Regions from separate parts of the Stenotrophomonas sp. YJH_SMC_21 genome, predicted to be linked through region 1. Evidence: riboswitches for the same ligand, from Rfam matches in the RefSeq annotation. Region 1 holds a riboswitch; the other holds the start of a gene.

Region 1 (3,379 bases):
CACCGCCTGCCCAGCTGCTGGCGATGCTGCCGTGTGACGATGAAGCCTCCGACACCGTCAGCGCCTCGCGCGCGGCCCTGCACCAGATCCTGCATGGCCGTGACGACCGCCTGGCAGTGGTGGTTGGCCCATGCTCGATCCACGACCCGAAGGCCGCCATCGAGTACGCCCAGCGCCTGAAGCCGCTGCGTGACGCGCTGGCCGGGGAACTTGAAATCGTGATGCGCGTGTACTTCGAGAAGCCGCGCACCACGGTGGGCTGGAAGGGCCTGATCAACGATCCGGACCTGGACGGCAGCTTCAGGATCGACAAGGGCCTGCGCATCGCCCGTGGCCTGCTGCGCGACATCAACAAGCTCGGCCTGCCGGCCGGCGTCGAGTTCCTCGACGTGATCTCGCCGCAATACATCGCAGATCTGGTGGCCTGGGGCGCCATTGGTGCGCGCACCACCGAAAGCCAGGTGCACCGCGAACTGGCCTCGGGGCTGTCGTGCCCGGTCGGCTTCAAGAACGGCACCGATGGCAACGTGAAGATCGCCGCTGACGCGGTGGGTGCGGCGTCCAATCCGCATCACTTCCTGTCGGTCACCAAGCAGGGTGGCACCGCCATCGTGTCGACCACCGGCAACCCGGACTGCCATGTGATCCTGCGCGGCGGCAAGCAGCCGAACTACGATGCAGGCAGTGTCGCCGAGGCCTGCCAGGCGCTGGCCAAGGCCAAGCTGCCGACGCGCCTGATGATCGACGCCAGCCATGCCAACAGCCTGAAGAACCCGGACAACCAGCCGAAGGTGATCGAGGACATCGCCGTTCAGTTGGAAGACGGTGAACAGCGCATCGTCGGTGTGATGATCGAGAGCCATCTGGTCGGTGGTCGCCAGGAACTGGTGGAAGGCCAACCGCTGGTCTACGGGCAGAGCATCACCGATGGCTGCATCGACTGGGACACCACCGTGACGGTGCTGGAGCGACTGGCCGCGGCCGTGCGCGCCCGTCGCGAAGTGAAGGTGTCCGAAGCCGCTTGAGTGCGGCACGTGTGTGGATGGCGGCCAGCGCCTGCGGGGGTGCGGCCGCGATCAGGGCCGGTCGGAGTTGGAGACCGGCCCATCTGCACCGGCGATGCGCCTGGCGCTGCGCATGAGCGACAGCGCCAGGTACATCGCCGGGGTGGTGCGGATTCCGCCGCGCGAACCTCAATGCACTTCGTCGTGGTACACGAACTTCGGCATTTCCCAGCGGTAGTGGATCGCCAGCAGGCGCAGCGCGAAGCCGCCGCCGAGGCAGCACAGGATCGCGGTGGCGTCGGCCACGCCCCAGTGCAGCAGCAACAGGTAGGCCGCGCCGGTCAGCAGCGCGATGATCGCGTACAGCTCCTTCTGGAAGATCAGCGGCACCTCGTTGCAGAGGATGTCGCGCAGCACGCCGCCGAACGCGCCGGTCAGCATGCCGGCGATCAGCACGATCGGCATCGCATGGCCGGCTTCGCGCGCGATCGAGCAGCCGATCAGGGTGAAGGCGATCAGGCCCAGGCCATCGAGCACCAGGAAGGTGCGGCGGAAGTGGTGCATCCAGCGCGCCACCCAGGTGGCGATCAGCGCCGCGCACACGGTGAAGCCCAGGTACTCGGGATGCTTCACCCAGCCCAGCGGGTAGTGACCGAGCAGGATGTCGCGCAGTGAACCACCACCGAGGGCGGTGACGCAGGCGATCATGACCACGCCGAACAGGTCCATGCGGCGGCGGCCGGCGGACAGCGCGCCGGTCATGGCTTCGGCGGAAATGGCGATCAGGTAGATGATGGACAGCAGCATTGGGCAGGCTCCGGGCGCGGTGGGGCCGGCCATGCGCGACTACCGCCACTGCCTGCGCAATGACGGGATGACGATGACCGGTGCCGCTCCCGCTGTCCTTTTGCCTGAGAGTTCAGCGGCATGGGCCGCGTGCCCCTTCGGCGGATCGTCCCGGGCATGCCCGGTGACCTCTCTCCAGCTCGGCGAGTCGAATGCATGGTTGGTGGGATTCCAGCCCACCGGCCTGAGCGATCATGGGAGCCTGCGCCTTCGGCGGGCGCCAGCGCGGCGCCTCTCTCCTGCATTCGGGCGCCAGTATATCCGCTGCAGTGCAGCACGGCATAATCCGGGCATGGCCCCGTCCCTCCGCCCGTGGTTCCTGTACCTGCTCGAATGTCGCGATGGCAGCTATTACGCCGGCATCAGCACCGACGTGGACGCGCGTTTCGCCACCCATCAGGCTGGCAAGGGCGCGCGCTACACCCGGGCCCGGCCGCCGCTGCGGGTGCTGGCCGTGCGCGAGTACCCGGACCGGGCCGCCGCCTCGCGGGCCGAATGGCAGCTCAAGCAGCAGCCGCGCGAACGCAAGCTGGCCTGGCTGCAGGCGCCGGATCCTGCGCTTCTGTAAAGCCGAGCCCACGCTCGGCTGTTGTTGCTGCTGCCTGATGGTGAAGCCGAGCATGGACCCGGCTCTACAGTAGATCCACGCCATGCGTGGATGGGCGCTTCCAGTCATGCCATGATCGCCACACCCATCGACACATGGATCCGTCCGATGAAGAACTGCGGGATACTGCTGTTGACTGCCTGCGCGGCCCTTCTGGCCTGCACCCAAGCACCGTCGCCACCGCCACTGCAGCATGGGCAGATCGGCACCGCTGCTGAGCTGGCTGCGTATGGCCCGAGGACACCCGAACTGATCCACCTGCGTCGTGACCGGGTCCCTCCCGATCTGGTCGATCTGATCCCGTTCGCGGAAAAGTGGGGGATCGGCGATGACGTGCTTCGCAATGAAATGCGGGAGCGCGCCACTGACGCGGAAAAGCAGGCATTGATGGATGCGCTGGCGGGGCGCCATGCGCGCATCACCGCCTGGTTGGACAGCTTCCCGCAGGGGCAGCCCATGTCTGAAGAAGCCGCTGCGTTCATGTACATGCAGCTGGGCACCGACGAAATGGGCCTGATGCCGTAGATCCACGCCATGCGTGGATGCGGCTTGCATATGCCATGATCGCCCAGCCCTCAGCGCTGGAGACCCGGATGTCCACCGTCGCCCTGTTGTTCGCTCTCTCCGCGTCAACCAGTCCCGCTGCCGACCCGGCCACCCTCGCGGCCATCGAAGCCACCTGCCATGACTACGTCGACGGCCAGCTGGAGGCCGACCCGCAGCGCGTCGCCCGCTCCCTGCACCCGGACCTGGCCAAGCGCGCGGTCCTCGGCGATACGCCCGACGAGCGGCTGGGCCTGCGCCGCATGTCGAAGGAAGAACTGGTCGCGCTGACGAAGCAGGGCGCGCTGAAAACCCCGAAGGATCAATGGGACCGCCGCTGCACGGTGCTGGACGTGACCGGCAATGCCGCCTCGGTGCG
Region 2 (3,379 bases), on a different contig from region 1:
AATGCCGCCGAAACCGATGCTGCCGGCCAGCGCCAGGCGCAGGAACCGCGGGTTGAAACCGATGCGCACGTAATCACGCAGCAGCACGCGCGGTGACAACGGCACCCGTGCCTCCACCGGATGGGTTTCCGGCAGGTAGCGTGCGGTGGCCGCCAGCAGGAGCAGCGCAAACATCACCAGGAACCAGAAAATCAGTGGCCAGCCGGCGCCACTGAGCAGGATCCAGCCGCCGATGATCGGTGCGATGGCCGGAGCGATGCCGAACAGCATCGATACCTGGCTCATCAGGCGCTGCGCGTCGTGTCCGTGGTACAGGTCGCGGATCACCGCGCGGCCGACGATCATGCCGACGCCCGCTGACAGGCCCTGCAGCGCGCGGAACGCCAGCAGCGTGGTCAGGTCGGTGGACAGCGCGCAGCCGACCGAAGCGCCGACGAACACCACCAGGCCACCGAGAATCACCCGCTTGCGGCCCCAGGCGTCGGACAGCGGGCCGTGCGCAAGGCTCATCAGGCCGTAGAACAGCAGGTACACGCTGATGGTCTGCTGCACCGCCACCTCGTCCACAGCCAGGCGCTGGGCCAGCTGCGGGAACGCCGGGAAGATGGTGTCGATCGAGAACGGACCGAACATGGCCAGGCCGGCGAGCAGCAGGGCCATGCGGCGGGTGGAGGGAGCAACAGCGGCGGTCATGGGAAAGGCGTCCGGCAGGGCCATGCGCGGCACGCACGGCGGGCGCCGGTCCCCTGCAGCAGGGACGGCGCCAGATGAATTCGGGTATCCGCCCATCATAGGTGGGGATTGCGCCTGATGCCATGCAGCAGTGCACAAAACGCACGGACGGGCCATCGGCCATTCAGGCGCGGCCTCCAGGACCGAAGGCGGCCGCCGCGCCCGCAACGGGCTATAATCGGCGGGCAACACGGTGGGAGAAGCGGAATACCGCTGCCGAAGGCGCAACGCCCGTAATCGCTCAGGCCCGATACCACCCGTAACACAACTCTGGAGAGACCGGTTCGATCCGGCGCCGAAGGGGCACGAAGCTGCGGTCCGCCGCGCTTTTAAACTCTCAGGCAAAAGGACAGAGGGGCGCCCCGCAGACCGCCGACCGGCGGCTTGTGCCCGTGCGTGTGCCCTTTCCTGACGGATCCTTCGCCATGTCCCAGAACACCCCTTCCCTGCGTGAGCTCGAGCACCACAACGCGTTCGTCGAGCGCCACATCGGCCCCAACGACGCCGAGATCGCGCAGATGCTCGACGTCGTCGGCCACGCGTCGCTGGATGCGATGACCGACGCCATCGTGCCGGCCAAGATCAAGTCGCCGGCACCGCTGGCACTGCCGGAGTCGATGACCGAAGTGCAGGCACTGGCGAAGATCCGTGCGATCGCCGACAAGAACACCGTGCTGCGCAGCTTCATCGGCCAGGGTTACTACGGTACCCACACGCCGAACGTGATCCTGCGCAACATCCTGGAAAACCCGGCGTGGTACACCGCCTACACCCCGTACCAGGCGGAAATCTCGCAGGGCCGCATGGAAGCGCTGATCAACTTCCAGACCCTGTGCGCCGACCTGACCGGCATGGAAATCGCCAACGCCTCGCTGCTGGACGAAGCCACCGCCGCCGCCGAAGCGATGACCCTGGCCAAGCGTTCGGCCAAGTCGAAGTCGGACACCTTCTTCGTGCACGACGCCGTGCACCCGCAGACCCTGGAACTGCTGCGTACCCGCGCCGAGCCCATGGGCATCGTGCTGCGCGTCGGCACCCCGGCCGAAGCGCTGGAAGCAGAAGCCTTCGGCCTGCTGCTGCAGTATCCGGACACCTTCGGCCAGGTCGGCGACTACAAGGCGCTGGTCGATGCCGTGCACGCACGCGGCGGCCTGGTGGCCGTGGCCACCGACCTGCTGGCCCTGACCCTGCTGGCTGCCCCGGGCGAATGGGGCGCGGACATCGTGGTCGGCAACAGCCAGCGTTTCGGCGTGCCGTTCGGCTTCGGTGGCCCGCACGCCGCCTTCATGGCCTGCCGTGACGCCTACAAGCGCTCGATGCCAGGCCGCCTGATCGGCGTTTCGATCGATGCCCAGGGCAACCCGGCCTACCGCCTGACCCTGCAGACCCGCGAACAGCACATCCGCCGCGAGAAGGCCACCTCCAACATCTGTACCGCGCAGGTGCTGCTGGCGGTGATGGCCTCGATGTACGCCGTTTACCACGGCCCGGAAGGCCTGACCCGCATTGCCCGCCGCACCCATCGACTGGCCTCGATCCTGGCCGCAGCGCTGCGCAATGCCGGCGTGCAGGTCGGTGGCGACTTCTTCGACACCCTGCACGTCACCGGCGTGCATGCCGATGAAATCCATGCCAAGGCACGCGCCGCCGGTTACAACCTGCGCGCGATCGACAGCGACTCGGTCGGCATCAGTCTGGACGAGACCACCACCCGCGCCGACATCGTCGCCGTGGCTGCGGTGTTCGGTGCCTCGCTGGACGTCGACGCGCTGGATGCCAGCACCGCCGACGCGCTGCCGGCCGGCCTGCTGCGCCAGTCCGCGTTCCTGACCCACCCGGTGTTCAACACCCACCACAGCGAGCACGAACTGCTGCGTTACCTGCGTTCGCTGGCCGACAAGGACCTGGCGATGGACCGCACGATGATCCCGCTGGGTTCGTGCACCATGAAGCTCAACGCCACCGCCGAGATGATCCCGGTGACCTGGCCGGAGTTCTCGCAGATCCACCCGCTGGTGCCGGCCGACCAGGCGCTGGGCTACAAGGAACTGATCGACACGCTGGAAGCGATGCTGGTCGAATGCACCGGCTACGACGCGGTCAGCCTGCAGCCGAACTCCGGCGCACAGGGCGAGTACGCCGGCCTGCTGGCGATCCGCGCCTACCACCGCTCGCGCGGCGAAGGCCACCGCGACATCTGCCTGATCCCGGATTCGGCGCACGGCACCAACCCGGCCTCGGCGCAGATGTGCGGCATGAAGGTGGTGGTCACCAAGACCGATGCCAACGGCAACGTCGATGTGGAAGACATCCGCCTCAACGCCGAGAAGTACAGCGACCGCCTGGCCGCGATCATGATGACCTACCCGTCCACGCACGGCGTGTTCGAGGAAGAGGTGGTCGAGATCTGCGAGATCATCCACCAGCACGGCGGCCAGGTGTACACCGACGGCGCCAACATGAACGCCCTGGTCGGCGTGGCCAAGCCCGGCAAATGGGGTTCGGACGTTTCGCACCTGAACCTGCACAAGACCTTCTGCATCCCGCACGGCGGCGGCGGCCCGGGCGTCGGCCCGTGCGCGGTCAAGGAGCACCTGGCCCCGTTCCTGCCGGGCAAGCTGGGTGACAACGGCCCGGTCGGCATGGT

Evidence for each region. Region 1 has a riboswitch for glycine ahead of AC5P67_RS01800 (trimeric intracellular cation channel family protein). Riboswitches for the same ligand answer to the same signal wherever they lie in the genome.
Region 2: it holds a riboswitch for glycine, as region 1 does, so the genes downstream of both, gcvP (aminomethyl-transferring glycine dehydrogenase) here and AC5P67_RS01800 (trimeric intracellular cation channel family protein) in region 1, are expected to answer to the same signal.

The regions. Positions count from the first base shown of each region.
Region 1 is NZ_JCAFSU010000001.1:399,694-403,072, reverse strand. Features, by position in the region: gene AC5P67_RS01805 (3-deoxy-7-phosphoheptulonate synthase) at 1-1,025, shown strand, start outside; gene AC5P67_RS01800 (trimeric intracellular cation channel family protein) at 1,194-1,811, opposite strand; glycine riboswitch at 1,894-1,999, opposite strand; glycine riboswitch at 2,013-2,102, opposite strand; gene AC5P67_RS01795 (GIY-YIG nuclease family protein) at 2,143-2,418, shown strand; gene AC5P67_RS01790 (hypothetical protein) at 2,440-2,982, shown strand; gene AC5P67_RS01785 (nuclear transport factor 2 family protein) at 3,051-3,379, shown strand, end outside.
Region 2 is NZ_JCAFSU010000020.1:13,300-16,678, forward strand. Features, by position in the region: gene AC5P67_RS18560 (multidrug effflux MFS transporter) at 1-693, opposite strand, end outside; glycine riboswitch at 993-1,095, shown strand; gene gcvP (aminomethyl-transferring glycine dehydrogenase) at 1,158-3,379, shown strand, end outside.